DNA from 4 places in the Bacillus pacificus genome. Region 3 is predicted to be linked to each of the others. Evidence: riboswitches for the same ligand, from Rfam matches in the RefSeq annotation. Region 3 holds a riboswitch; each other region holds the start of a gene.

The links. A riboswitch is a leader RNA that binds a small molecule or an ion and turns the genes downstream of it on or off. The one in region 3 is predicted to bind lysine.
Region 1: it holds a riboswitch for lysine, as region 3 does, so the genes downstream of both, LMD38_RS21750 (amino acid permease) here and LMD38_RS11630 (amino acid permease) in region 3, are expected to answer to the same signal.
Region 2: it holds a riboswitch for lysine, as region 3 does, so the genes downstream of both, LMD38_RS17580 (aspartate kinase) here and LMD38_RS11630 (amino acid permease) in region 3, are expected to answer to the same signal.
Region 4: it holds a riboswitch for lysine, as region 3 does, so the genes downstream of both, lysA (diaminopimelate decarboxylase) here and LMD38_RS11630 (amino acid permease) in region 3, are expected to answer to the same signal.

The regions. Positions count from the first base shown of each region.
Region 1 is NZ_CP086328.1:4,207,208-4,215,182, reverse strand. Features, by position in the region: gene LMD38_RS21755 (ABC transporter permease) at 2-1,201, opposite strand; gene LMD38_RS21750 (amino acid permease) at 1,262-2,686, opposite strand; lysine riboswitch at 2,834-3,017, opposite strand; gene racE (glutamate racemase) at 3,218-4,045, shown strand; gene gapN (NADP-dependent glyceraldehyde-3-phosphate dehydrogenase) at 4,097-5,536, opposite strand; gene LMD38_RS21735 (ABC transporter ATP-binding protein) at 6,127-7,887, shown strand; gene LMD38_RS21730 (ABC transporter ATP-binding protein) at 7,884-7,975, shown strand, end outside.
Region 2 is NZ_CP086328.1:3,377,001-3,384,975, forward strand. Features, by position in the region: gene LMD38_RS17555 (MFS transporter) at 1-917, opposite strand, end outside; gene LMD38_RS17560 (8-oxo-dGTP diphosphatase) at 1,054-1,536, shown strand; gene LMD38_RS17565 (YndJ family protein) at 1,566-3,191, opposite strand; gene LMD38_RS17570 (DUF4166 domain-containing protein) at 3,197-3,802, opposite strand; gene LMD38_RS17575 (DoxX-like family protein) at 3,806-4,714, opposite strand; lysine riboswitch at 4,905-5,091, shown strand; gene LMD38_RS17580 (aspartate kinase) at 5,291-6,520, shown strand; gene LMD38_RS17585 (VOC family protein) at 6,874-7,329, shown strand; gene LMD38_RS17590 (helix-turn-helix domain-containing protein) at 7,562-7,975, opposite strand, start outside.
Region 3 is NZ_CP086328.1:2,231,834-2,239,808, forward strand. Features, by position in the region: gene LMD38_RS11610 (PhzF family phenazine biosynthesis protein) at 1-634, shown strand, start outside; gene LMD38_RS11615 (class I SAM-dependent methyltransferase) at 683-1,444, opposite strand; gene LMD38_RS11620 (MerR family transcriptional regulator) at 1,787-2,560, shown strand; gene LMD38_RS11625 (iron-sulfur cluster biosynthesis family protein) at 2,794-3,099, opposite strand; gene LMD38_RS11630 (amino acid permease) at 3,354-4,820, opposite strand; lysine riboswitch at 4,933-5,125, opposite strand; gene LMD38_RS11635 (GNAT family N-acetyltransferase) at 5,447-5,896, shown strand; gene LMD38_RS11640 (sulfite exporter TauE/SafE family protein) at 5,936-6,946, opposite strand; gene LMD38_RS11645 (VOC family protein) at 7,045-7,842, shown strand; gene LMD38_RS11650 (aminoglycoside phosphotransferase family protein) at 7,857-7,975, shown strand, end outside.
Region 4 is NZ_CP086328.1:3,711,715-3,719,689, forward strand. Features, by position in the region: gene cysH (phosphoadenylyl-sulfate reductase) at 1-663, opposite strand, end outside; gene LMD38_RS19245 (YezD family protein) at 750-893, opposite strand; SAM riboswitch class I at 966-1,074, opposite strand; gene lysA (diaminopimelate decarboxylase) at 1,192-2,508, opposite strand; lysine riboswitch at 2,689-2,870, opposite strand; gene LMD38_RS19255 (DUF3888 domain-containing protein) at 2,960-3,409, opposite strand; gene LMD38_RS19260 (LTA synthase family protein) at 3,610-5,496, shown strand; gene pssA (CDP-diacylglycerol--serine O-phosphatidyltransferase) at 5,678-6,379, shown strand; gene LMD38_RS19270 (2-hydroxyacid dehydrogenase family protein) at 6,412-7,383, opposite strand; gene LMD38_RS19275 (DUF4025 domain-containing protein) at 7,530-7,697, opposite strand; gene LMD38_RS19280 (histidinol phosphate phosphatase domain-containing protein) at 7,766-7,975, opposite strand, start outside.

The DNA of each region.
Region 1 (7,975 bases), 2.0 Mb from region 3:
GTTAAAACGAGGAAACGCGTTGCTTCGTTTTTGGTACAATAATAAATTTGATCCAAAGTAACCCGATAATCATAATGATAAGGCTATGTAAAAATTGACCTGTAGCAATGAGTATAACAATTGAAAATACAATGAGTTGAATGCTTAGCAATATAAAGATTAAGTGAAGAAATTGATTCATTCGTTTCTCAGTATGAATTGGATATAATGCTGCAATAATATTTCCCGAAAAATATTTCCATAGGGAACGGAGCTGCATAGAGATCATATATAGAACGATATATGCGATAGCGCCTTTTACGTATATGTTTGGTATAAAATATAAGGCGAAGGCACCGATCAATCCTAAACGAATATATATACCGAAATAATCATTCCCGCGTAAAAAAGCTAGTGTATGTAAATAGAAGAAAGTTGCTCGTTTTTTATGTAATAAAGGTTCAATCCAAGTTGTAAGCCATTTTCTTTTATTTACTTGCTTATTTAGTTGCGGAACATCGGTGAAGATGCTAGCAAATTGATAAAAACGAACGTTCATTTTTTCTTCTTGTTCAATTATGTAATCCCACGGTATTCGTTTTGTAGGCTGCTTTTTCGTATATAGAAGCAGGAAAGCAAGTAGTAAGAGTAATCCGCCTAATATGAGAACATTTGCTGAGTAAAACAGCATGTAAATGATGAGTGCGTTACAAGTAATACGAATAATGAACCATATGCCGTTTTCATGACTATCACGCCACATCCAATGTATGTACATGTTCCAAGCTTTCGTAATCATTAAAACGATAAAGATTGTACATAAGAAAGGTACAGTTACTTGTAATGATTGCAGTGCAAGTGGAACGAGAATAAGGAATGTAAATAATAATGGGAAAAGCTGAATGATGTAATTATATAGAAGAGATTTTTTGAAATAAGATGTTAATTTCTCTTCTAGTGCTAGTAAATAGACAGCATCAGGTTTTTGAATAAATGTACGGATCGGGCATCTCGTTATAATGAATGTAAGTACAATCGTGATGAGTAGTAAAGATATTCCTTTAGAAGGAGATGCTTTTAGAAACTGAGCATAGTAGTATGCACCAACGCATGAAATAAAGATAAAGCTATATAGTAAACCGTTAATCATACGTGCAAAGTATGTAATGATATTTTGCATATGTTGTTGGAAGCGGCTGCTCCATAGTGATTCAATTGACATGTTTTTCACCTCTTTGTTCTATTATATATGTTTTACAAAAGAAAAAACGAGCAAATTGCGTTATGCAACTTGCCCGTTTTTCTTTTCGTTATTTTTTTTCTGATCACGATTCATTAATGGATAGAAGGCAAAACCGATTACGAATAAACCAATTCCGAGAAGGAATGTTTTTATATCGGCTGCACCGGTTTTAATAACCCATAGTGCGTAGCAAAGTGCAATCACTGCGACTATGCCATCTGTAATTCTTGCCCGCGTTTCATTTTTATACGTTTCACCAGTTGCGACTAGTTTTAACTGGAAGATTGGTGAAACGAGATATGGAATGAGGTAGGCCAGTGTTGATACGGTAATAACGAATGTATAAGCTTCCGCAATTGTTCCTGATAATGTTGAGAATAAGAACACTTGCGACATAATGTTTGTTAATCGTAATGAATAAATTGGACTTCCTTTTTTGTTTGTTTTTGTGAAGAAGGAAGGGAAGAAACCTTCTTTTGCTGCTTGATACGGTACTTCTGAGCTTAATAAAATCCAGCCTAAGATGGAACCGAATAGGGAAGTAAGAGCAAGTAATGCCATCAGTTTCCCTCCGCCATGACCCATTGCAGCGTTTAGTGCGTCTGCTAAAGGACGTTCAGAAGTTTGTAATTTATCAATGTGAAGTACACCCATTGTTAAAATTGTAATTCCTAAGTAAATCGCAACTGTAATAAGTAATCCCGCAACTGTTGCGCGTTTTACCGTTTTTGGAGAAACGGCACGGTTTGATAAAAGAACCGCTGATTCAATTCCGATAAATGCCCAAAGCGTCGTAAGAGCAGCTAAGTTTACTTGTGAAAGAAGGCCATGTGATACACCTGATTTATCGATCATCGGTGTGTACCATTGTCCAAACTTAGAAGCTTCGAATGCAAATAACGTAACGACGATGAATAATAGGAATCCAGTTACTTTCGTTGTTGTTGCTAAGAAGTTTAGCTTTCCAGCTCCGCTTACACCGTTTGTTAATATAATATGAGTTCCCCAAAGTAAGATGGAACAAATCGTAAATGTAATTAGTTTTCCGACTTCTACATTAAAAGAACCGATTGAAAATAGTAGTCGTGTATCTTTCATAATCGGGAAGAAGAGAGATAAATATCCCGCAAATGATGTAATGATGGCAACGTTACTTGCCCAGTTTGCAACCCAATATCCCCATACCATACTGAAACCAGCCATTTTTTTCTTTTTTGGTGTTGAGAATAAAGCATATGCATGACTTTGTGGTCCTGTCGTTAAATCAGGACGACGAATTGCTAAATTACCGAAAACAAGAGCTAGCATTAAAACACCAAACCCTGTTGTTAACCAAGCTAAAGTGACACCGAGAGGGCTTGCTGTTTGTGCCAACGTACTTGGCACCATGAAAATACCAGCGCCAACCATGTTACCGACAACGAAAGCTGTTAGTACCCAAAAGCCCCATTTTTTTTGTTGCATAGAAAATACCTCCAAAGTTAGTATAACCAAGTCAAGCGAGGAGATATGTATGTCTTCCTGAGTCAGGAAGAGAAGTCCCAAACAAAACAAAAAAAGCACGTAATTTGCCGTTACATGCTTTCTATCTTATAAGAAACCCACGACATACCTCTCGATAGCTCTCCACAAACGAAACGTTTGTGACAGTTCTGCACTTATTAAATAGCAGACCCAGCAAGCGTGCATGGTGGACACGGGCTTACTTCGGCAATCATTCCTTTCTCATTCGTTCATCAATGCCACTACATCTCCTGAAATGATACTCTTAATGACTGCAACCTCTACCTCACCGAGATACGAATGAGGATTTAAATATTAATTTAACGTATTTAAGAGTAACAAATGAATTTTTATACGTCAATGGATATAGTAATAATCAGATTATAGAGAAGAGTTTGTTATTAAAAGTAAGAGGGATTATTATGCGATATTGAATTTTCATAATATAATAAATGTTATTGGCGCTAGATGATTGAAAAGGGGATGAAGTATATGTCTGTATGTCATAAACATTCAGTAATAGGTGTGTTAGATTCGGGAGTTGGGGGATTAACAGTTGCGAGCGAAATTATAAGACAATTGCCTAAAGAGAGCATTTATTATATTGGTGATAATGAGCGTTGTCCGTATGGGCCAAGAAGTGTAGAAGAGGTACAATCTTTCGTATTTGAAATGGTTGAGTTCCTCAAACAGTTTCCGTTAAAAGCTCTAGTTGTAGCATGTAATACTGCTGCAGCTGCTGCATTGACTGCGCTACAAGAAGCACTTTCTATTCCAGTTATTGGCGTTATACATCCAGGAGCAAGAGCGGCAATTAAAGTGACGAAGAAAGGGAAAATCGGGGTAATTGGAACTGTAGGTACGATAAAATCTAATATGTACGAAAAAGCATTGCATGAGCTTGATACATATTTGAAAGTGCATAGTCATGCGTGCCCGACTTTAGCTACAGTTGTAGAAAATCAATTAGAAGATACAGCATATGTAACCGAGCAAGTGAAACAAGCTTTACTGCCATTAACGAAAGAAGATATAGATACGCTAATTCTCGGATGTACGCATTATCCACTTTTAGAGTCCTATATTAAAAAGGAACTAGGAGAGAATGTAACGATTATTAGTTCTGCAGAAGAAACAGCAATAGAGTTAAGCACAATTTTGCAGCACAAAGGAATTCTGTCTGACAATTTGAATCCGGAGCATCGATTTTTTACAACAGGCTCTGTTTCATCATTTGAACATATTGCGGAGAGATGGCTAGGATATCAAATTTCTGTAAAATGTGTGAATTTACCTATGGAAAAACAACTCGTGAACTAAACTGTATAAAAAGAAGCTGATCTAATTTAAGATCAGCTTCTACATATAAGATTAAACTAAGTTTAATACAGTTACTTTTTCACGTGTCATAGACTCAAGGCTCTTACGAATACCTTGTGCGCCCATACCTGAACCTTTTACACCGATGAATGGGAAGTGGTCAGGGCCGCGCTCTGTGCGTCCGTTAATTTGAACAGAACCAGTTTCGATTTTGTTAGCAATTGCAAATGCTTTGTTAATGTCTTTAGTGAAGACACTTGCTTGCAGACCGAACTCTGATTTGTTAGCAATTTCAATTGCTTGTTCATCTGAAGAAACACGGATGATTGGAAGGATTGGGCCGAATGGCTCTTCCCAAGCAACTTTCATGTCTTCTGTTACGTGGTCGATTAATGTTGGGTAAATTAAGTTACGCTCACGTTTGTTACCGATAACGATCGTTGCACCCTTTTCTACAGCGTCGTCAACTAAACCTTGAACGAAGTCAGCAGACTTATCGTCGATTAATGGAACGATTGTGCTGTCTTGTTCTGGAGATCCAACTGATAGTTTAGCTACTTGCTCTTGTAATAAGCTAACAAGCTCGTCCGCTACGTTTTCGTGTACAAGTACACGCTTAATAGCTGTACAACGTTGACCAGAGTAAGAGAATGCACCGCTTACGATATGGTTTGCAGCATCTTGTAAGTCAGCATCTTCACGAACGATACCAGGGTCTTTACCACCAAGTTCTAATACAAGTGGAATCATTGCAGCTTTTTTCGCTAAATGTTTACCTGTGTTTGTACCACCTGTGAACGATACCATATTGATGCCTTCGTGTTCTACTAAGTAGTCACCAATTACAGAACCGCGTCCTGTCGCTACGTTCACAAGACCTTTTGGAAGACCAGCTTTATGAAGTGCTTCCACCATTTTAATACCACTAATTGCACCTTGAGTTGCCGGTTTGAAAATAACAGCGTTACCCATAATTAATGCTGGCGCGAGTTTTGCAGCAGATAAGTTTACTGGGTAGTTAAACGGCGCGATTGCTAATACAACACCAAGTGGTGCGCGTTGGATAATCGCAAGTTTAGATTTTGTACCGCCCGGGAAGCTATCGCCCATCATGCTTTCTCCGTGCATATGTAAAGCTTCTTCGATTGTGTAACGAATGAAGTCAGCTGTACGAACAACTTCTTTCTTCGCATCTTTATATCCTTTACCGACTTCTTTCATAATGATATCGGCAATTTCATCTTGCATATTTACGAGCTCATCAGCCCATTTATATAAATATTTTGCGCGATCTTGTAGAGAAGCTTCTGCCCATGATTTTTGAGCTTCTTTTGCAGATGCAATTGCTTCATCTACTTCTCCGCGAGTAATGGCTTGTACTTGTCCAATTACTTCGTGTAAGTATGGAGATGGAATTTCGATTGTTTCTCCTGAAGAGCTTTCTCTCCATTCTCCGTTTAAATAAAATTTGTACGTATTGCTAGTTGTCATGATTAGTCCTCCTAAAATAGCAACTTGTAAGAGTGAGTATAAGGTGATTGTAGGGGGTTTGATAACATTTTTCAAATGAAATGTTTGTGAAAACGATTTCTTATTTCTTTTTTATTTTGTATGCCCTTTCTTACAGAATATTCCCTTATTTCAAAAAGATGTAGCGTATATTTTCATTCAGTCTATAAAAAAGTAATTGACAGAATACTCAATAAAGTTGTAAGATTATAAATGGAAAATAAATGAAGGGGGTGTGCGTAATGATTGTAATCGTAAATGTAATGGGTTTAGCTCTGTTAAACGGCAGAAAACATTCATATCATTACGCAACCCGTACGGATATATAGGGCATCTTTGTCTTATAAAAAGCGTACGTTGCGTATATCGTAACGTACGCTTTTTATGCATTTTTGTGCATATCGTCAAGCGGCGGTATGCTTTTTTTTGTTTATTTTCCATGTTACTAAATAAAATTTTGGAAGGTGGAAAAATGTGATGAGATTGTATGGGTTACGAAATGTAAATGTGATGGGTCTGGATAGTGGATAAAGAAACGAGAGGTAAACGAGAATGAGAAGGGAGAGGTTATATTGTTTTCAGTATTACTAAAGTTAAGATGGTTTTTTAAAGAACATTGGAAGAGATATAGTATCGCCATTGGTGCACTTTTAATTGTAAATATAGTTGAAGTTATTCCTCCGAAAGTACTCGGGGTTACGATTGATAATATAAAAACAGGAACGTTATCAAACGAAGCTATTATACAGTCTATTCTTATTTTAATTGGGGTTACGATCGTTGGATATGGCCTCACTTTCGTATGGCAGCATCAATTGTTTGGCGGTGCATTCGTACTTGAGAAAACGATGCGTTCTAAATTCATGGGGCATTTACTTAAGATGACGCCGACTTTTTATCAAAAAAATCGTACTGGCGATTTAATGGCGAGAGCGACAAATGATTTAAAAGCAATCGCTATGACAGCTGGTTTCGGTATATTAACGCTCGTGGATTCGAGTTTATATATGCTTACGATTGTCTTTATGATGGGATTTACAATTAGTTGGGAGCTTACATTTGCGGCACTTATACCGCTTCCGATTATGGCATATGCGATGAATATATATGGAAAGAAATTGCATGAAAGATTTACAGTTGCGCAAGATGCGTTCGGTGATATGAACGATAAAGTATTAGAATCGATCGCTGGTGTGCGCGTTATTCGCGCGTATGTACAAGAGAACGCAGATCAGGAAAGATTTCATCATTTAGGAGATGACGTCTACGAAAAGAATATGAAGGTAGCAAGAATCGATGCACTATTCCAACCAACTGTGAAAATGCTTGTTGGCCTTAGTTATTTAATTGGTTTAGTGTACGGTGCATATCTTGTATTTCAATCAAAGGTGACGCTTGGGGAACTCGTTTCATTTAACGTGTATTTAGGGATGATGATTTGGCCGATGTTCGCAATTGGCGAATTAATCAATGTTATGCAAAGAGGAAATGCTTCATTAGACCGTGTAAATGAAACGTTAGCGTATGAACCAGATGTAAAGGATCCGAAACATCCAAAGGTTGTACAAGAGCCGGATTATATTCAGTTTGATGATGTTACCTTTTCATATCCTTCATCAACTGAAACAAATTTAAAGAAGGTTTCGTTTACATTAAAACAAGGAGAAACGCTTGGTGTTGTCGGGAAAACAGGAAGCGGAAAGACGACGCTTGTCCGTCAGCTTCTTCGTCAATATCCGCTTGGAGATGGGGATATTGCAGTCTCTGATGTGAGGTTAGATAAAATGACGAATGAAAATGTACTCGGCTGGATTGGATATGTACCGCAGGAACATATTTTGTTCTCAAAAACAGCGAGAGAAAATATTTTATTCGGAAATAGGGAAGCGACGGAAGAAGAACTCGAGAAAGCGATTGAAATCGCGGCGTTTAAAAAGGATTTAGAGTTTTTACCAGAAGGGTTAGAAACGCTCGTTGGAGAGAAAGGTGTTTCTTTATCAGGAGGACAAAAACAAAGGATCTCGATTGCGCGAGCTGTTATTCAAAATCCAGAAATTTTAATCTTGGACGATTCTTTATCAGCTGTTGATGCTCGTACGGAAGCTGCGATCATTGACAATATAAGAACAGAAAGAAGCGGAAAGACGACGATTATTACGACGCATCGTTTATCTGCCGTACAACATGCGGATTGGATTCTCGTTATGGATGACGGGCAAGTAATAGAAGAAGGTACGCATGATCAGCTTGTTAAGAGTGGAGGCTGGTATGCTGAGCAGTTTGAAAGACAACAAGGGGAAAGTGAAAGTGCGGATAGTGGGGTGAAAATATGAGCGTTTCAAAACGATTGTTTCAATATGCGATGAAGGTGAAAGGGACGATTTTTGCAGCGATGCTAATGTTATTTATTTTCGTCATCGC
Region 2 (7,975 bases), 1.1 Mb from region 3:
AGTACTCCCCGCTTATACCACCGTTCTCTCCCGCCAAATATTAGCGCAGCAACTACAGCTCCAACACCAGAGGATGCCATTCCTAATCCATACACATATGCTTCAAAATGATGATGAACATTAAATAACCATGGAATTAATACGACGATAATTCCTGCATAACAAATATTGATGAAAGAAAAGACTAAAATTGTAATCCATAGCCACGGATGACTTTTTAAAACAAAAACACCTTCCATAAACTCTTGTTTATAATCGACTTTTTTCTTTTCAATAGATTTTACTTTTTTAAACTTTATTTCTCTTAAAAATAATAAACAAAAAAATGATAACAAATACGTTACTGCATCTAGTTCAAACCCTATTCCAGCAGATGCAACTGAAACGATTAATCCTCCAAGAGCTGGTCCAATTAGTCGTATACCTTGATTACTCATTTGCGTTAATGCATTAGCTGCATTGCGAATTTCTGGTACAAATACTTTCGCTCTTACAGCCGCATACGCTGGCTGAAATATGCCTTCCATAAGTCCATATAATGCTACAAGTACATATAGAAGTGGAATTGTTAATACATCCATAAATATAAGTGTTGCAAGTAATAGCATTAATATGCAGCGAACTATATCTGTAAATAACATTACTTTCACCCGATCCATTCGATCTACTACTAATCCCGCAAACGGTAACGCAAGAATATTAGGAAGCATGTACATTGCCATAGTCATTCCCATTACAACTGTTGAACCAGTTAATGAATACACAACGACTGGCAAAATAACCATCGTTATCGAACTACCTAAAGTCGAAAGCAATTGCCCAATCCATAAAAATTTAAAATGTGGTGACGCTTTAACTGGCAATAATAATTTGCCAACATACCCTAAACCTTTTTCTCTTTGTATTCCCCCTTGCATTTCCCTCTCCTCTTTTCAAATAACTATAGAATTTATACGAAGCAACTAAAAACTCCTAATCTTCTATTTTTAATTATATAAGAAATCATTATATCATGGTAAAATTATCAAAAAATATAAAGGAGAATACATCATTATGCCAAATTCACATAACATCGAACACCGCATCTATACAATGTGTATGATGCAGCGCAATAATGAAGTTTTACTTATAAAACGCCCCGATCATCGAGGTTTTCCTGGTTACATCGCTCCCGGCGGAAAAGTAGATTTTCCAGAAAGTATCGTTCAAGCTGCTAAACGAGAAGTAAAAGAAGAAACTGGATTACTTGTTTCAACTTTAACCTTTAAGGGATTAGATGAATATGTAAATCCGAAAGAAAATGTTCGATATATGGTATTTAACTATTGGACAGATTCATTTAAAGGTGAACTCCTTTCGAATCCTCCTGAAGGCAAATTATTATGGGTACCAATCGATACAGCACTAAATCTTCCTATGCAAGATTGGTTTAAAGAAAGATTTCCATTATTTTTTGAAAAAGGTACGTTTGAAATTCAACGTGTTTGGGACAAAGACTTAGACAAACAAGTCGCTATGACAATTACCCATACGTAAAAAAAGCTTGGAATCTCTCCAAGCTTTTCTTACTTCTCCTCTATTTTCTTAATCTCATAATCAATTTCTAAAAACTTAACTCCAAATATCCACATTTTATGGTTAGCTTCTAACATTTGATTGGTGCCCTCTTTAATAATAAACGTCTCTGCTAACGGTAACCGTACTGTAAAGAAACGAGTATGTAAATAAATCCCCTCATCTCCCTTACCATTTCTTCTCAGCTTACTAGTAATAATTAAATTATTATTATCATTACGTAATTTTAAAATCCCCGTCATATTCGAATATGGTAGAGGTAATGCGATATTCATATATGTCTCATTCTTATACGTATGTTTTGAGTAAAGAGCTACAAAAATAGATGCTCCTGCTTCATTTTTTCTTAACCAAGCTCTTACATTCTCCCTTCCATCCTTCTCATCCATTACCCCTATGATAGAGCCGTGCATTGTTTCCCACTTGCCGCCCATTCCTAAATGTATTTGTCCTACACGCTTACTCATTTTCTCATAACAAAATGCTAACAGGCGGAACGAACGAGTCCATTTAATATGCGATTGTAACTCATACTCTGTTGTATTTTCATAAAACCGAATAATGCTTAAAGGTATCTTCGTCACGTCAAATGCCTCACTATGAAAATCATTCATTTTATCAACTAAACCGTTGTATTCCTTACTATCTATTACATTTCTGTTATGTAAAAACGCTTCACCAACTGTCGCCTTTCCTCTTAATCTGCTCATTGGTTTCCCGTAATATTTATAGTTCGGAACACTCTTTTCAATCATCCAGCCGACAAATGCCGGTAACGCTACTCCAATTCCATTCACAACACCGTGAATCCAAACCATTTGAGCAATTGTAATCGTCATTACATGTTTCAAATTCCCATACGAGTATATAAGTGAAAACATAATTGTTACCATAAGTGTACTAGACGATATGATCAGAAGAATCTTTGCGTTGATAGCATTAAATTTCGTACGCCAAATATAAATTCCATAACCATAAATAGCGCATAAATATAGGAACACTGCAAAAAATTCAAATACCCTTGAATACGTAATTCCTACTGCGACTGTCAGAGGTGAAATAACGATGACAAACATAATAACATCATATACTTTACTTCTCTTTTCTCTTTTTCTCCCAATTAAACCAGCCGATAACGGCAATAGAAACGCCGAATAATGAAAGTGTGCAGCTGTGAGTAAAACAATGTCAGAACTAAAGTGCATAATGGAAAGCTTTGCTACTGAGGCGAAAAACCAGAAGCCACCTAAAAACAAATAAATAAACCCACTATCGATTGCCGTTTCTTCTAACGGTTTCCATCCTCTTTCTAGTAATCTACTCACACCAAATAACGCGACAATTCCTGTATATACAAACCAAAATAGCGCAAAGAAATAGTGACTTGTTACGAAAGCTAACATTGCACTAATTGCTGCGATTGGATATAAAAACGATACAAATTCATAAAAGAATACATATGATCCATTTCTTGTTTTCTTATCAATGATGCTAAATGACATCGGTATAAATAACAACATAGATAATAAAATAATTGCTTCCACTGGGTTTATATTTGACCACTCACATATTAAAAAAATAATATAACAAACAAATCCAACTATTATATTTTTCATATTATTTATTTCCTCTCCACAAACGTTCCCTTATATGAAAATAATGAACCAATTAACGGATTGCGTACTTGAACATGAATTCGAAAGCATTGTTGTGTTTCATCATAACTTTCTACAATGTCGGCCTCACCGTATAAGAATCTAGGTAGTGGAACTTTTCTTCCAAACATGTAAAACCATTGTTTCTTTGAAGAAATATGCATTGCCCCTAACTCATCAATATGAAAATTCAATGTAGAGACGAGTAAATGTGGTTCACCAAAATAATCTACAATTTCATTTGCATCAAGTTTCATTACCGCATTAAAATACCTTTTCTTATTATGAAAATAAAAAGTACGATTCCACCGCACAAGTTCATGTCCATGTTCATCACGCTCAGCGGTATTATGTATTGTAAATGGCACTCCCTTACCTCTCTCAGAGAAAAACATTCGAAACTTCGATGCAATTTTTAATATGAATTTTACGAAAAAAGAACCACCGTAAATTTCATCCATCTTCCCTTCTCCAATAAAGCTATTTTCTTCTGTAATCTCATAACGTTTCTGTAATTTCGGATGAAGTTTTTTATAAGAATCCCCTAATAACCTTTCATACATATTAGCCATACATTACCCCTTTCTCTTCCTCTTGCAATTTTTTGCACTTGGCAAATTCGTACTATTTATATAACCGACAATCGATAATCCAATTAGAAGTAGATTTAACGTAATTGGATTAAACGGTTCTGTAAAGCTTACGATATTCGTAAATCCTGCTGCTATCGTTAAGGCTATTAACATAAAAATATGTACGACAAATACTTTTCGTTTTGGAAATGGTAACAGCCATAGGACACCAAAAATAATTTCTAGTAATCCAATTATTTTAAGTATAAAAACACTATGTTCAGTTGAACCAACCATCACCGATAGCATTTTTACTTCTTCTGAATGAGTAAACACTAGTTTCGGTACTATTCCTTGATACATCCATACGAAAGCAAATAAAAAACATACGAGCCAATACGTCACTGTTCTTCTAATGAGCAATCTAGGATGAAGTCCCTTTTCTAACCATAATTTTAAAACATCAAAACTCCAAGCAGTCGCCCAGCCTAATAACGGCCGAAACATATAGAAATCTATTACATTCCCTATACGACCAAACCTCGTATCATAATCATATTGTGTCTCAAAATGAATGTGTTCTTTACACGGTGTATACTTCCAATAACCACGCCCTATTTGAATAAGAGATAATGTATTATCCGTCCAAAACTTTAAAGAAGAAATTCTTTCACCCGTTTCTTTTCTTATTTCACCTATCGATTCCCCTTCCCCAGCTATTTCAAGTCCAAATCCGATTTTTGTTTTATATAGAAATTTCTGTGGTTCTCCTTCTTTTTTCTCTAAATATGAAATTTCAGTAAAGCGGGCATCCCATTCTGTATGTATATGTGGTTCTTGCGTATATTCCCATAATTTCTCCATCGTTGTGTTCATTTCTGCTGAAACATAAATAGGCTTTTTCCTCTTCATTCTTCCACCTCCAATGAACTATAATTTTAATGTACATGTAATACATTTATTTTGCTACATTTTTCACAAACTCCCTTGTAAAAAATAGAATTTTTAAAATATATATAAAACACTTGATTCCTCAAAAAATTTAAATTATTATAAAACAAATGTTACCAACAACTTCATAAATCAAACACTCTCGCCTAAAACGTGAGATAGAGGTTGCGATACTTATGAGTATTCTAATGGAGACACAGAGAGGTCTATGAAATTAGATGAAAGGAAGTATTGCCGAAATCGATATATTTCTCTGTATGTATCGATTGGGGCTGTTTTCGAATAGAAACAGAACTGTCATATGTACAGACGCGTATGTATGAAGAGCTATCTACAAAAAAGAGATATCATTTTCATGGTATTCCTTTTTTGGCGGTTTTTTTATTAGCTCCGTTTTCTGTTTCCCTTTTCCTGTAACAGCACCATCCTCACTTATTTGAGATGGTGTTTTTTGTTTTTCTCTGGTAACTACAGGAATATTGGGATTTATATATGTCCTAATCTATTCTTAAAAATGGATGAAAGAAGGAATTCGTAATGGAAACGATTGTACAAAAATTTGGTGGCACTTCTGTCGGAAGTGTTGAGCGTATTCAACATGTAGCAAATTTAATTATTGAAGAATATGAGCGAGGACATAGTATCGTCTCTGTCGTTTCAGCAATGGGAAAAAGTACTGATGAACTTGTAGCACTTGCTAACGCAATTACAGAAAATCCAAGTAAACGTGAAATGGATATGCTTCTATCGACAGGAGAGCAAGTAACTATTTCATTATTAACGATGGCACTGCAAGCAAAAGGGTATAACGCGATTTCATTAACAGGATGGCAAGCTGGTATTACGACAGAATCTGTACATAGTAGTGCACGGATTACTGAAATTAATACGGATCGAATTCAGTCTTATCTTACTAAAGGCACGATTGTTATTGTAGCTGGTTTCCAAGGAGTCAGTGAAGATCTTGAAATTACAACGCTTGGACGAGGTGGTTCTGATACAACTGCTGTCGCATTAGCTGCTGCACTAAACGCAAAAAAATGTGATATTTACACAGATGTGACTGGCGTATATACGACGGATCCACGAGTTGTAAAAGATGCTTATAAATTAGATGAAATTTCTTATGACGAAATGTTAGAACTTGCAAACCTCGGTGCTGGTGTATTACACCCGCGTGCTGTTGAGTTTGCTAAAAATCATAATGTCATTTTAGAAGTTCGCTCAAGTATGGAACAAGAAAACGGAACAATTGTAAAAGGAGAATGTAACATGGAACAACAATCAATCGTTAAAGGTATTGCATTTGAAGATAATATTACACGCATCACAGTGAAAGGATTAGAACAAGGTTCACTTTCAACTGTTTTCTCTACATTAGCAGCGGCACATATTAATGTAGATATCATCATTCAAAGTATTACTAATGAAGGAACTGTTCATCTCTCCTTCTCCATCCATTCTAATGATTTAAGAGAAACATTAGAAGTATTGGAACAAAATCAAGAGGCACTTCACTATGAAGCAGTAGAATATGAAAATCATTTAGCAAAAGTATCAATTGTAGGATCTGGTATGGTCTCTAATCCAGGTGTTGCTGCGAATATGTTCACTACTTTAAAAGAAGAAGATATTCATATTAAAATGGTAAGTACATCAGAAATTAAAGTGTCTGTCGTTATTGACCGCCTTCATTTAGTGACAGGTGTTGAGGCACTGCATCAATCATTTATGGCGAAAATTGTGCCTTTAGTACAAATGAGTTAATTTCCAGCGGTACTACTTAAAACAAATTATATGAATCTATTTCCTTCCTATTAAAAATAGAAAGCTGTTTGCATTATATAGAGTGACAAGAAATTTATGTGTCATTAAAAAAATACAATTAATTCTATACAACAATCGGATCATTTAATGCCGTACAGGATAGAAATATTTTTGCAAGGAAGTCTCGGTATTGTTTGTTAACAAGATACTATATGACATACTTAAAAACACCTTGTCACATTTCCCTAAACTGTGACAAGGTGTTTTTGTTTGAAAGGAATTTGTAACTTTTTAATAGTATAATGAAGATGATGATTAGATAATACACTTTTACATATAAGGAGATAAAGACAATGTCAAAAAATAAATTACTCAGAATGGACAATGTTAGCATCGTTGTAGAATCCCTTGATCATGCAATCTCTTTCTTCGAGGAGATTGGGTTAAAACTCGAAGGGCGCGCCACTGTAGAGGGGGAATGGGCTGGTCGCGTAACCGGACTCGGTTCGCAGTGCGTAGAGATTGCTATGATGGTGACTCCAGATGGCCATAGCCGAATTGAACTTTCGCGATTTCTTACCCCGCCCGCTATAGGAGATCACCGGACAGCTCCTGTCAATGCCCTCGGTTATTTGCGCGTCATGTTCACCGTTGAAGACATTGATGAAATGGTATCTAGGCTTACTACTAAGCATGGTGCTCAACTCGTTGGTGAAGTAGTTCAATACGAGAACTCTTACCGTCTCTGCTACATTCGTGGAACCGAAGGGATTTTAATCGGTTTAGCGGAAGAACTCGGTAACAAGTAAGTGATGTATTATAAAGGAAACTACTATATTTTTAACCACGTCCTCACTCCAGAACGTGGTTATGCTTGTTTGAGTTTTTAAAAATATATTTTCATTTTACACATAGATTTCAAGACTCTATCCAAACAGTTCTTTAACATATCACTAACATCCAAAAAATCATTATGAAATAATTTAATTATTCGCTTTACCTTTTCCAAGGAAATATAACTGACTCTTCTCATTTTATAACTTATCGCTCTTTCCTATGAAAAAACGATCTATATTCATTCAAAATAACTTTCTTCACATCCGAGTAAAATACCATCATGAATAATGCAACGCCTAATACAACCACCTGTATTTTTTCATATTCAACGAAAGCACTCATAATTAACAAACCAAATCCAATATAAAAACCAAATTCGTTCTCTTTCTCAAAATCCTCATCATCTTCATCAATATGTATTTTTTCTTTCATGTTTTGATTCCCTTTTATTAACGCATCGAGCGTAACATTATACATTTCGCTAAGCAAAATTAAATTATCAATATCAGGATAACTTTTATTATTTTCCCATCTATATATTGCTTGCCTTGTCACACCAATCTTTTTAGCAACATCTTCTTGTGAAAATCCCTTTGACTCTCGTAGTTTTTTTAACTG
Region 3 (7,975 bases):
CACAATTGGCTCTTTCGCGATACTGATGCATGTAAATAAACTTTTTAAGAATCGCTATACGATTGAAACGAACAGCGGTGTTCTTACTATTACTATAAAAGATGACATCATATTCATGGAACAAAACGAACCGATATTCTATGATGTTATATCTCCAAACGAGTTCATTGACTGTTTTGATAGTAAAGCTATAGACAATACATACCCAATTCAAATTGTCTCCACGGGCTTAAAAGATATTTTAATTCCTATAAAAAGCGAAACACAATTACATACATTGCAACCTAATTTTGAAAAAATTAAAGAAATCAGCAAGTATTATAATGTTGTCGGGATGCACCTATATACTTTTAATGACAATCGAATCATATGCAGAAACTTTGCTCCACTATATGATATCAATGAAGAAGCAGCCACTGGAACTTCAAACAGTGCATTAGCTTGCTACCTTTATGAACAGCACTACTTACAAAAAGAAGTCTATGTATTTGAACAAGGTTATTCTTTACACTCGCCTTCTGAAATATTAGTTAAATTAGCAACGGATAGCAAGAATAAAATAGAAAAGGTTTATGTTGGTGGCAAAGGCTATTACTGTGAAACGAAGTATTTAACTGTAGAAAATATTGAGTGAAAATAAAAAAGAGATGGTAGATCCATCTCTTTTTCATATGCTCCATGATTAACTGCGAATCGCCTTAATCAGAAAACGATGTTGCGTCACATCAAAATACCCTTTTTGTAAGATGACTTTATGTATACGATATATTTCCTCATAATACCTTTCGACAGTAAAATCAGGAATTTGCCACGGAATCGCTTTTAAATAATAGAGGATAGCGCCAACATCATAAAAGCGTTGGAAAGGGAATGCTTCTTTTGCTTCTAAGATAGTAAATCCATTTTCCTGTAGTTCATTACATGCCGCTTCAAGAGACCAACTTGCAAATTCGTTATTTAGCGGTGCGTTAAACTGCTCATTTAGTTCCGCGCAATCGAGACCACCGACTTGTTGTGTAAGAAATGTTCCATTAGGAGAAAGTATTCTATTTACCTCAGAAGCAGAATAGGATTCATGTTGATTCATAATGAAATCAAACTGCCCATCTTGAAATGGTAATGCAGTATCATCAATTACTGCCACAACTGTAACCCCTAAAGGCTCTAATTTCTTCCGAGCAATTGGCAAGTTTGGAGCATAACCCTCAGTCGCATAAATAGTTGGCGGGAATGGTTGTAACATAGATAAAAACTCTCCGCCACCAGTACCCATATCGAGCATTGATTTAGCACGCTGCATAAGCTGATAAGCAGTGCTACCATACGACCATGATAAAGGCTCGCTCTTCATTCGGCCCGTTTCTGAAATGAAAGAAAAATCCCAACCGCTAAAATGTGTATTAGCACTTTCTAATAAAGTTAAAAATAATGGATCACGTTTCATAATTGTATCCTCCTATTTTGTAAGTAAATGATATGGTGAGAAAAGAAAAAAGGAGGACCTCTTATGAAAGGGGAACGGTTTTACGTTTCGTGCTCGAATAGATTCATATACATTCGCTCCTTGTGAGAATGATAATTTATATATTCGGGATAAGTAAGTGAAAGTCCTTTGAATTTGTGAGGGAAGGTTATGCTTTTCAATAATTGGGCCATTAAATGAAATAGTGCAATACGTATTGATTACATGCATTTTAACGTTTTTGAATTTTCTTGAATTATCCTCTTGAACCTCTAGTTACTTTAGGTTTTATAATGAATTTATAATTTTAATAGGGGGATTTAGATGAAAAAGGATAAAAAGTTTTCTATAGGAGAATTCTCAGAAAAAACGGGAATACCAATTCCTACTTTGCATTATTATGATGGAATCGGGTTATTACAACCTGAAAAGAATCCTTCTTCAGGGCACCGCATTTATAAGTATCAAGATATTATAACCTTACAAAAAATTATAAGTTTAAAATTTCTAGGCTATAGTCTAGATAAAGTCGCTAATTTGTTACACGAATCAAGTTTTGGTGTTGATTTGAATGAAAGTTTGTCTCTCCATTTGCAAGTGTTAGAAAGAGAAAAAGAACAAATTGGGCAATCAATACAAGCAATTAAAAGAGTAATGAAGTTAGTCGAAGCGGAAGAAGAGGTAGATAGTAGGGTATTATTTAGTCTTATTTACGGTATGAATACAGAACATACACATAAAGAATGGATGGAACGTCATGAGTTAACGGATATCGTGGAAGAATTATCAAAGAAACGAGAAGAAGATAAAATTGCTTTGGATAAAACGTTTATTCAATTGTCTAAAAAGGTTAAACAATTATATGGTAAACCAGTCGAGGACTTGAAAGTACAAGAGATGGTAAAGGAATATATAGAAGAGTCTTTTTCATTTCTTAGTGAAGATTTGATACAAAAGTTAGCTAATACTAGTGTGGGAGAACTGGATATGCAAGAACTTGAAAATATGATACCTTCGCCTTTCGCAGAAGATGAACAAAAATGGCTTAATGAAGCGATGGAATATTATATGAAGCAAGTAGAAATGGAAGAGGGATAGATTTTATGAATGTTTAGCTTCATCGAAATAATGCTGTAGACCTTTCATTGAATAAGGGTAGAATTGCGTTTATTATTGGTTCATTCAAAAGAAAGAACCGCTTATACTTCATTTTTGAAGCATAAGCGGTTTTGTTTAAAATACTCAAAAACAAAAATCCTTTGGTAAAGTATCATTTTTTATTACCGTTCTCAACTCGTTTTTTTACCCCGGCGGTCAAATAAAAACAATCTTTATTTTTTAATCGACAACCCATAAACTAACGTCTCACTCGGAGTCGTAATACTAAAACCTGTTGTTTTATAATCAAGCTTCACCGTATCACCAGTGTAGTCTTTCGTGAATGAATCCATTTGTACAATAAAGTCAGCATCTTCATATACAACATCATCTGCAACATATGTATCCCAAATTAAATCGACATCAACGAATATACTACAAGAGTTTGTCATTGTCCCTCTAATGCGAATGATCTTTTTGTCTTCCCGTTCTAATCTATGTATAGCTGCTTTTGCTTCATCAGTAATGCGAATGTTCATGATATCCCAACCTTTATTTATATTTCCTTTATTATTGCAAAAACAGAAGAAATAGGGAAGTAAATAAAAAACGAGCAAACAAATTTGTTTGCTCGTTTCACTTTATCCGACTTTAATGGGCAGTAAGACCCCCACCTCAAAATGCAGCGAAAGAAAAGAAATTAGGTGGGGGATCAACTGCCCATAAAAGTCCGATTGGTTCAACTAATAATCCGTGGGGGATGAAGAAAACCCCCACGGATTAAAGTTTCACTTTATTTCAGTTCACATTTATCAAGCGGAATCACTTTCGTTTTTTTCGTAAATTTATATCCTAACCATAGTACTAAGAAGAGTGGTAAACCGATGTAAGAAACGAGTACGCCGTTCCAATCGATTGATTCGCCCATAAATGCGCCGTAGTTTTGTCCTAAAATTACGATAATACAAAGCGTAAATGCGAAGAGTGGACCGAATGGGAACCATTTTGCTCTATAAGGTAAGTCTTTTAAATCTTTTCCTTGTGCGATATATGCTTTACGGAAACGGTAATGACTAATTGCAATGCCGACCCATGCGATAAAGCCAGACATTCCAGATGCGTTTAATAACCAAATGTATACAACACCATCACCGAATAAAGAAGCAATGAAAGCGATACTACCGACAATTGTTGTTACGATTAATGCGTTAACAGGTACGCCGCGGCTATCTAATTTACTAAGAAACTTTGGTGCTTTCCCTTGGCGAGCTAAATCCCAAAGCATACGAGTTGATGCATACATACCAGAGTTACCAGCAGATAGTACTGCTGTTAAAATAACAGCATTCATAACAGAAGCAGCGAAGGCAACGCCCGCTTTTTCAAAAATAAGTGTAAATGGACTTACTGTTACATCACTTGCAGCAAGGCTTTCAGTTGTATAAGGAATTAATAAACCGATAACGAGAATCGCAAGGATATAGAATAAGAGAATACGCCAAAAGATCGAACGAATTGCTTTCGGAATATTGCGTTCTGGATCAGAAGTTTCACCAGCAGCTACACCTAATAATTCTGTTCCTTGGAATGAGAAACCAGCTGCCATAAATACACCAATAATTGCCATGATACCACCGTTAAATGGTGCATCTGCAACAGTGAAGTTTTTGAAGCCAACAGTTTCGCCGCCCATAATTCCGAAAATCATCATGAAACCGACAATTAAAAAGATAATAATAGTAACGACTTTAATAAGTGCGAACCAATATTCAGATTCACCAAATCCTTTAACAGATAAGTAGTTTAAAAGGAAAATAATAGCTAAACATAATCCGCTCCAAATAAGAGAAGGGGTATTTGGGAACCAAAATTTCATAATTAATGTTACAGCCGCTAGTTCAGCAGCGATAGTAATTGCCCAGTTATACCAATAGTTCCATCCAAGTGCAAAGCCAAGTGATGGATCAACAAATTTTGTTGCGTACGTGCTAAAAGATCCAGTAACAGGCATGTAAGCTGCTAGTTCAGCTAAGCTTGTCATTAAAAAGTAAACCATAATTCCAATTGCGGCGTATGCAATTAATGCGCCACCAGGCCCAGCTGAATGGATGACACCACCGCTGGCAAGAAATAGTCCGGTACCAATTGTACCGCCGAGAGAAATCATCGTAAGGTGCCTTGATTTTAGACCGCGTCTTAATTCACCTTTTCCTTTTGTAGTTTCTGTTTTAGAGGTAGCTTGATTCGTTGCGCTATTCATGTTCAACACTCCTTTTCTTGTAAGATAGGAAGGAGCGGGGAAGAAAAATACAAAAAACCGCCAAAGGAATTTGGCGGAACGTTTCACAAATAACCACCCCATCATACCCTTCCGTTAAGATAGCACCCCACGTTTACACGGTAATTTTGTAAACGTGACAGTTCTGTTCCTTTCGGAGACAGCCCCAGCTCATATTTCCAGAGAAGAAATATAAACTTCGGCAACTTTTCCTTTCAAACGGAGTCTAAGACATTCTCTGTGTCTCGTCCGTTTTACTATTAAAAGTCGCAACCTCTACCTCATCGGATTGATGAGGATTTATATATTGCTAAGATTTTTAATATATGGCAATTGTAATGAGTTTCTGAATATATTGCAAGATATTTTGTTAGGAAAAGTCAAAAAATATCGGTTATTGTATAGGAAACGCTTGCAAAACTCCACCCGAACCTACTATTATGTAACAATAAGCAAAGAAAAAATTGTTATACAAATGTTTCGCAAAAAATATTGAAAAACCCTTCAAAAATTAAAAGAAAATTCAGAAAATATAATTCGACATTTATAATAAAGTCATATTTTTTGTTATAATTAGAGTAACGTTTAAGTGAAAAGGGGAAATCAAAATGAAATTAGAAACAGAAAGGCTCTATATAGTGCCTTGTACAGAGGAGAGTATACACGTTGCTAACGAGCAAGGATATAATAGTGGTCCGCATATTGTAGGGCATGTAGAAAGTGTAAAACAGGATAAGGATTTATTACCTTGGGGCGCCTGGTATGTCATTCGAAAAGAAGATGACATCGTTCTAGGCGATATAGGGTTTAAAGGGAAACCAAATGAGGAACATACAGTAGAAGTTGGTTACGGTTTTATTGAGAAATATTGGAATAAAGGGTATGCGACAGAAGCTGTAAGAGAACTAATAAATTGGGCTTTTCAAACTGGAGAGGTAGAAATGATTATTGCGGAGACACTTCTGGAAAACGAAAGCTCCATTCGTGTATTAGAGAAATTACATATGAAGAGAATAGGTACTACAGAAACAATGATGAATTGGAAAATAGAAAAATAAAAAATACCGCTCGAAGTATATCGGGCGGTATTTTTATTGTTATGGAAGCATTTGTTTTTGATCATTCGGATATCCAGTTGTCGGTGTGTTAGAACGATTGGAATGATTGCGAACAGCAATGAAAATAGAAATAATAACGACAAGACCAATTGCCACGTAAGAAAGTGAAATAATAGTTGGATCCACTTTAAATGTAGTAAGTAGTGTACGAATGTTTGTAAAGATAATAAGGCCACCAACTAATACGCCAAGTAAATGAGAAGGAACGATGCGCACTAACCATGCAGCGATTGGAGCTGCGACAATACCGCCAAGCATTAACGAAAATACCCAAACCCAACTTACTTGTTCCCAGCCGAGTGAGATGAAGAAACCAATTGTTGCAGCGAGTGAGACAGGAAACTCACTCGTATCTACAGATCCGATAACTTTTCTAGCTTCATTTCCTCTTGCTAAAAGTACAGGTGTCGTAATCGGCCCCCAGCCACCACCACCAGTTGAATCAACGAATCCAGCAAATAAGCCAAGTGGAACAAGTTGTTTAGCCGACATACGTTTATTTGAAGTAATAACTTGTTTTTGAATAATGAATCGTAATAAAATATAAACCCCTAAAGTAAATAAAAATACAGAAATGTACGGTTTAATGACATCCCCAGGTAAATTGCTTAAAAAACATGCCCCCACAAATGCGCCAATTGCTCCTGGTAATGTAAGCCTCGAAACGGTATATTTATCAACATTTCCAAATTTGATGTGAGATGCACCAGAAGCTGCGGTTGTAACGACTTCAGCTAAATGAACAGAAGCGGAAGCGACAGCCGGTGCGATACCAAACATTAGTAAAAGTGAGGTAGACGTTACCCCGTACGCCATTCCAAGCGCTCCATCGATTAATTGAGCGAAAAATCCAATAATAGCAAATACAATTAATTTCTGCATAAATAATCCCCCTGTAATAGTAAATGAAAAAGGCACTTTTCCCGTATGAGAAAAGTGCCTTTGGTTTTTCCAATCAGCAATAATTAAATTTGTTTCATTATAATACATATTAATCGTATAAATCAACTAGGCTTTAAAGTTTTTTAAATTGAATGAAATAAAAATAAAATATACAATAAAAGGATGGAGAGAAAGGGGAGAAAGACATGTTACGATTTGATCATCTCGTTCACGCAGTACATTGTACACCGGAGGAAGCGGCAAAACAAATGCAGGAGCGTGGATTTCATACTGTACTAGGCGGAGAGCATACAAATTGGGGTACTTGGAATAGTTTATGTTATTTTGATTTATCATATATAGAATTTTTGGCAGTTCAGCATGAAGAAAAAGCGAAGAAAGCAGACAATCCATTAGTACAAGAAACGGTAGTGAAATTACAAGATGGAGAAGGAATGTTACAAATCGCAATTCGAACAGATGCAATTGAAGAACTAGCAGTTAAGTTTAATAAACATGGATTACATACGATAGGACCATTTGAAGGGAAACGAATGAGAAAAGATGGTCGCCTTTTAGAGTGGAAAATGTTATTTGTAAAGCAAGAAGAGAACGGACCGAAATTGCCTTTCTTTATACAGTGGAATGAAACGGATGAAGAAAGAAGAAACGATTTACGTAACATTGGCACAATCACGGAACATAAAAACAAAGTGCAACAAATTGAAACGATTCATTACGCAGTGAAAAATGTTCGAGAAACTGTGCGAAAATGGGAAGAAGTAATGGGACTAACTGCAAGCCAAATCGTTAAAAATGAAGAATGGAATGTGGAATGTCAAAGTGTATCGCTTGGCGACATTCAAGTGCAGTTTTGTGAACCAATTGGAGAAGGGCTAGTACTAGAACGATTGAATCATCATGGCGAATATCCATTTGCAGTAGAGTTTAAAGGGGAAAATAAACGAGGGCATGAAGTGTTAGGTAGTTTGTACATATATTGATAGAGGTGAACGTTGTGGAAGAAATGCTTAGAGAGATAGAGAGAAAACTAGAATGGCCTCGTATTGTAAAGTGTACAGCTATTTCAAAAGGTTTTTCACATGAAGAGAAATATAAAATAAAATTAGAAAACAG
Region 4 (7,975 bases), 1.5 Mb from region 3:
CCATCTACCATCTCTTGAATCGCCACCCTCTCCTACAGGTAACGTACACTTCTCACACCCAATACTTGGATATCCAATGTCATGTAATGGGTTATACGGCAAACTATGTTTGTATACATATCGCCATACCTCTTTCCACGTCCAATGAATGAGCGGACAAACTTTAATAGATCGAAAGCGATGATCTTGATTTATAAACTTTGTATGCTTACGGGTTTCTGATTGTTCCCTCCTCAGTCCCGATATCCACGCTTTTTCATTCGCTAATGATTCTTCTAAAGGCAAAATTTTTCTAATCTTACAACAGAGATTAGGATTGCTCTCCCATAGCTTGTCACCATGCAATCCGGCTTGTTCATCAAGTGTAAGTTTTGGCTGTTTTTCTATAATATTTAATGAAGGAAATCGTTCCCGCACTTTTTGAATTAATTCATATGTTTCTTGAAAATGTACGTTAGTATCTAAAAATACAACTTTAGCAGATGGATTTACTTGGTTAATAAGATGCAGCAGTACCATCCCTTCCACTCCGAAGCTACATGCGTATACAATTTCACTTTTATATTCTTTATAAGCCCAACTTAATACAGATAACGCGCCTTTCGTTTCATCTTCTTCTGAAAATGAAACATCATTTTCTTCCCACGTTTCATACGTCAACATGTTTTTTCCCCCTGTAAAAGCAAAAAGACGGTTTTAACCTAATGAAATAGGTTAAAACCGCCTCTAGTTTTTCTAGTCAGCGCTTTTTACTTTAAACGTACTTTTTCACTTTTCTCTAATTGAATGACTTTTCCATCTTGCACAACAATTGTAATTGAACCATATTTCATATCAGCAAGCATCGCTTCAATTTTCTCAGATACTTCCTCAAAATGTTCCCGTACGCTCACGCGAACAGCCCCCCTTTTTATTCATAAAAAAAATCTTTCCCATTTCGAAAAGACTGTTCGGTAATATATTTTACCTTATCTTTCAAAATGGATTCCATTTTGCTGGATTTAGCACCTTGCTTTCTATAAGCAGGTTGCCGAGCTTCGCCGGGCCAGTTCCCTCCGCTTCTCTTGATAAGCTTTGTATTTGTATTTTATCACAATTCTGATTTTTTTCAATCCTAGTTTTCCGATATATTTTAATTATTTTATTTTATAAAAAAGGAATTGCCCATCCGAACAACTCCTTTTTCCTCATTTAAACAAGTTCTTTAATACGTATGCGATCGTTCCCAATAATATTTTCATATGTTTCGCGCTCTACAACAATTTGTGATGTACCACCTTTCGCGAAGACGACAGCTGGTCTACGAATCCGATTATAATTATTCGCCATCGAGTACCCGTATGCCCCAGTACAAGAAATTGCTAGTAAATCCGCAGAAGCAACTTTCGGTAGATTAATATCCCAAATTAACATATCTCCACTCTCGCAGCATTTCCCTGCAATCGAAACAACTTCCTCGTTCTCATCATTCCCTCGATTCGCTAACATCGCTTCATAACGAGCGTTATATAAAGCAGGTCTTAAGTTATCAGTCATCCCACCATCCACTGATACATATTTCCGAATACCAGGAATGTCTTTCACAGATCCGACTGTATAAAGTGTCGTTCCAGCATCCCCTACAATGCTACGACCTGGCTCAACCCATATTTCTGGCAATGGATAATTACATACTGTAAATTGTTCTCTCACTGCACTTGTTACAGCTCGCACATACGTCTCAAGAGTTAATGGTGCATCGGACTCTGTGTAGCGTATTCCGAATCCTCCCCCTACATTTAGCACTTTTACTACATAGTTTGTTCGCTCTCTCACTGCTTCTAAAAATTGACGAAGAACTTCAATCGCTCGCACAAAGCCAGCCGTTTCAAATATTTGTGATCCGATATGTGAATGAATTCCTAACACGTTATAATTTGATTTTTGTAAAGCAAGCTCAATTGCTTGCATCGCTTGACCATTTGACACGCCAAACCCAAATTTTGAATCATCTTGACCTGTTGTAATATATTCATGTGTGTGCGCCTCTACTCCGGGCGTTACACGAATTAATATGTTCACAAATTTCCCATGTTGCACTGCTAAATCATGCAAAATTTCTAATTCTAAGAAGTTATCTACGACAAAACAACCAATATTCGCCTGAAGAGCCATCACAATTTCTTCATCTGTTTTATTATTACCATGAAAATGAATGCGCGATGCCGGAAATCCTGCTTGTAGTGCAGTATATAATTCTCCTCCAGAAACAACATCTAATGACATATTCTCTTCACGAGCTACTCGGCACATCTCCATGCACAAGAACGCCTTGCTTGCATATGCTACTTGATAAGAGAACCCACTTTCTTTAAAAGCACGATGAAACGCGCGGCACTTTCCTCGAATTGACTCTTCATCGTATACATAAAGTGGTGTTCCGTATTGTTTTGCTAGCTGCGTCGTGTCGCACCCTCCAATTTCTAAGTGTCCTTGCCCATTGATTCGGCTTGTGCCGTGTAAATACATTTGAATTCCTCCCTTATTTCCTCTAAAACTCATAACCCCAATCTTCTATTCATTGCAGCACGCTTTTAGATAGACAAAAAACGCGCGGAACAATGTTCACACGCGTTTCTTATTAGGAAAAATATATATTGAAAAAATAAACGAGTTGTTATCTCCTCAAAATAAGAAACCGCATCAACATCTCCAAATAGCTCTCCATAAAATAAATCTTATGACAGTACTACATTTATTCAATGCAGTCCCAATATATGAATAATATGGTTATTCTTATATTTCGGCAATAGTCCCTTTCAACCTATGATCACAGATTCCATTAAATCTCCCATAGCTTACTCTTTCCTATCGCGGCCTCTACCTTTGAGAGTAGATGAGGTAAGTCTATTTAATTTTCAAACATCTAATTGTTGCTATTAACAATACCAAAGGACCATTTTATTTGTCAAACAATTTTTTATATTGCTTTTTTACAGTTTAGTTTCGTATCGTTTGGTAAGCGCTTTACTGAAACCTTTGTCACTTCCCATTCGCCTTCTTCGTTATTAAATGTAATCGTTACCTTCTCAAATGGTGGCGCAATTTTCCCTGCAACACGTTCATACTTTGTCACTTCAATAACTGCTTGAAATAAATATGTACCGCTATACACTTTTTTTAAACTAATAATTTTCGGGCATTGATAAGGCTTCAAGCTCCCATATTGTTTTTCGATTGCTTTATTTATTTTCGGGAATAACACAGAATAAAGGGCATCTTCCATAAGAGGTGCATCATATTGAGCTACCGACACACTTGGTGAAGCAAAAAGTATAACACTACTGCATACTATAAAATATAATAATTTTCGCATTATAACCTCCGTATTGTTACACGATTCTTTCCGCGCACGATAATAATCATACATAGAAACTCCATTTTATTGTCTCCTACTGCCCTTTTTCTACTCAATTGTTATAAAAAAGTCCACAACTCTCTTTTATTTTCGTATAATGATACTCATAGTATAATAAACATAATAATAAAGGACTGTTCGTATATATAAAATGAGGCGCTAATCAAATAGGCCCACAAGAACCGTCATGCTTTTTAGGAGAGGAGTATATTATGCTACAACGTCTGTTTCCAAAACTGCGATTCGCACTCGTTGCAGTCGTTTTATTATGGATAAAAACATATATTGTGTACAAGCTAGCGTTTGATATTAAAATTGATAATTTCTTTGAAGAATTTATGCTTTTTATTAATCCACTAGCTGCGTTACTTTTATTTTTCGGTTTTGCTTTATTTGCATCTAAACACCGAAATCGCATTATAGTTGGAATTAGTTTTATACTATCATTCATTTTATTTGGAAATGCAATGTTTTATGGTTTTTATAACGATTTCGTTACGTTCCCAGTATTATTTCAAACAAATAATATGGCTGATTTAGGGACGAGTATAAAAGAACTCTTTACGTATAAAACATTACTGTTATTCGCAGATGCGATCATCTTAATGTTTCTTTCGCGTAAATTCCCATCATTTTGCGACAAAACGCCGCTTTCTCGCTCTGAAAAGAGAACTTTCTTTAGCGGTGTAACAGCTCTATTAGCACTACAAATTGTTGTTTCCATTATTTATAAACCACAAATGTTCTCACGCTCGTTTGACCGTCAAACTGTCGTGAAAAATTTAGGGTTATACACATATCATCTATTTGATATTACACTTCAATCTAAATCTTCAGCTGAACGTGTATTTGCGAGTGGGGACGGGTTCTCTGAAATTAAAAACTATACAGACTCAAAAGATAAGCAAGTTGATAAAAACTTATTTGGAGCTGCAAAAGGCAAAAATGTTATTTTAATTTCAATGGAATCTACACAAAGTTTTGTTATTAATAAAAAAATAAATGGAAAAGAAATTACTCCATTTTTAAATGAATTTATTAAAGATAGCTTTTATTTCGATAACTTCTATCATCAAACAGGACAAGGTAAAACTTCTGATGCTGAATTTATCGTTGAAAATTCACTTTATCCGTTAGACCGCGGTTCTGTATTCTTTACTCATGCAACAAATGAATATACAGCTACACCAGAACAATTAAAGAAATACGGATATTCTTCTGCTGTCTTCCATTCAAACGATAAAACGTTTTGGAATCGTGATGTAATGTATCCTGCACTTGGATATGATCGTTACTTTAATTTAAATGATTACGTAGGCACAGAACAAATGTCTGTCGGTTGGGGATTAAAAGATAAAGAGTTCTTTGAACAATCTATTCCAAAGCTAAAATCTTTACCACAGCCGTTCTATACAAAATTCATTACTTTAACAAACCATTTTCCATTTCTTCTAAATCCAGAAGATCAATATGTTGATGAGTTTAATTCAGAAAGTGGTGTTGTAAACCGTTACTTTCCAACTGTTCGTTACACGGATGAAGCTCTTAAACAATTTATTAAACAATTAAAAGAAGAAGGTCTGTATGATAATTCCGTTATTGTCATTTATGGAGATCATTACGGTATTTCTGAAAACCATAACGCAGCTATGGCTCAGTTCCTTGGGAAAGACGCTATTACACCGTTTGATTCTATGCAATTACAACGTGTCCCTCTCATCATTCACGTGCCTGGTCAAGAAGGTAAAGTCATTTCTAAAGTGTCTGGTCAAATTGATATTAAACCAACGCTACTTCATTTACTTGGTATTAAAACAAATCAATCAGTTGAATTTGGAACTGACCTATTTATTAAAGAAAAAGACCCTCTTATGGTAATGCGTGATGGTAGCTTCGTTTCGGAAGATTATGTGTATACAAAAAACATGTGCTATAAACGAAACACAGGTGAAGAAGCAGACATCTCATTATGTCAACCGAATATTGAAAAAGCAAAAACAGAATTGAAACTTTCCGACAAACTCATTTATGGAGATTTGTTACGTTTCGATCCTAACAATCGGTATAAAACTGGAACTATGACAACGAACTTTGAATAATACAAGAAGCAACTTTATAAAAGTTGCTTCTTTTTTCACTTATTTTTCCAATCATTCTTCTATGAAATCTTTCACAAATTGGGAATTTCTTTCGTATGAGGAAGAAATTTATGGTATGATAAAATAAGTAAACTTTCATACACTAATTAAGAATTTATTACAGAAAGCAAGGGATCAGATTTTGTATAGAGCAGCTATTCCAAACTTATTTACGCTCGGAAATTTATATAGTGGATTCTTGTCAATCGGCTATGCATCTTTAGGATATTATAAATCAGCTGCTATTTTAGTACTTATCGGGATGATGTTAGATAGTCTTGATGGGCGTGTTGCTCGTTTATTACGTGTTGATTCACAAATGGGAAAAGAGCTTGACTCGCTTGCGGATGTCGTAACATTTGGTGCAGCACCTGCTGTTCTCATGTATTACACATCTTTCTCTAATTATGGAATCATCGGACTATACATAGCGGGGCTATTCCCTCTTTTCGGAGCATATCGTTTAGCACGATTTAATGTAACACCATCTTCTACTTCAATGAAATACTTCACTGGGGTACCGATTACAGCAGCGGGAGGGCTTGTTGCTTTCTTAACATTATTTTCACATACCATTCCAAAAATCGTTCTTATTACAGTATTTGTAACGTTCGCATTTTTAATGGTGAGCCGCATTCGTATCCCAAGTTTAAAAGATGTACCAATTCCACGATATAGCATCATTATTACACTATTTTTAGTGGGCATCATTATCACAATGTACCAAACAGGATTCGGTAATTTTTCTGTTTTCTTATTCATTGCTATTCCACTATATATTTTGTACATGCTATCTCAATTCCTTAGACAACGACCATCAAAAAGAGCAAATAAAGAAAAATAAAAAGAAACCTTCCGGAATCGGAAGGTTTCTTTTTATTTTGTAACGAATACTTTTTGATTGACAGGCGTTACAGGTTCTTCGCCATTTAATACAGCTAAAATATTTCTTACCGCCGTTTCGGCCATCGCATCACGCGTTTCGAATGTTGCATTTCCTACGTGAGGAGCAAGTACCACATTCTTTAATCCTTTTAGCTCTTCAGTAATTTTCGGTTCAAATTCAAACACGTCAAGAGCTGCCCCTTCAATTTCATTCGTTTTTAAAGCATGAGCAAGTGCCGCTTCATGCATAATTGGTCCACGTGAAGCATTTATAATATACGCTGTTTTCTTCATCATTTTGAACTGTTCCTCATCAATCATATGATGCAATTTCGGATTATACGCACAGTTAATTGTAATAAAGTCTGCTGTTTGTAATAATTCTTCCAATGTTACATATGTTGCTTCCAGTTCACTTTCAGCTTCGGGCTTTCGATTTGGTCCTGTATATAAAACATTCATTCCAAACGCTTTTGCACGCTTTGCAACTGCCTTTCCAATTTCTCCAAGGCCGATAATTCCAATTGTCTTACCATGTACTTCGCGGCCTAAGAAAAATAATGGAGCCCATCCGTTAAATCCAGTTGTACGGCATAGCGTATCACCTTCAGGAATTCTACGTGCAGCTGCTAAAAGAAGTGCAAATGTTAATTCCGCTGTCGCTTCCGTTGATACTTTCGGTGTATTCGTTACCGCAATCCCTTTTTCTCCGGCATATGAGTAATCAATATTATCGTAACCAGCACCGTAGTTTGCAACAATCTTTAAATTAGGTGCCGCATCAATCACTTCTTTTGTCACCTTTGTAGAAAGTAAGCTTAACAATGCATCTTTATCTTTTACACGTTCTGTTAATTCATCTAAAGAAATTAACTCCTCTTTATCATACATTTCTACATCATGATCTTTTAATAGTTCTAATCCGATTGCTGGAATTTTTCCTGCTACTAATATTTTTGCCACTATACTAACACCTCTTCTATACAAAATAGGATAGCTCTTATCTTTCATTGTAAGAAATCCACATATAAAAACCAAGGAATTTGATTATAGTTTTGAAAATCGACACTTTTCCACAAAAAAAGAGGAGATGCAAGTCTCCCCTCTTTTTACGCTTTTTCTTGCGATTGTTTTCCAAGCTTCACATCAATTGTTCCTTCTGCAACTGTATCACTAATTTGCTCCTCAATCACTGATTGAGATGTAGCATTCGTATCAGAAGTATACGCTTGTTGCTGTGCATCTTGTACATTTTGTTTATTTTGTTGTTTCACCATTTCTTTACCCTCCTTTTTATTCTTTCTTATTTTGAACAAAAAGATGGGTTTTCATGAAAAAATCGTGATCATTTTGAAATTGTTACTTCTTCTAGTAATCTCATCGTTCGGACTCGTTTCGTAAATGTAGCTAAGTGAGCAATATCATGATTACGTAACGTCTTTATATTCTCTTCCACATATTTCCCTAAATCATTCGGATAATGAGCATCTGAAGAAAGTGTAATCGGAACTTCGTGTTTAGCTAATACTTGTAAATATAGCGGACTCGGACACAT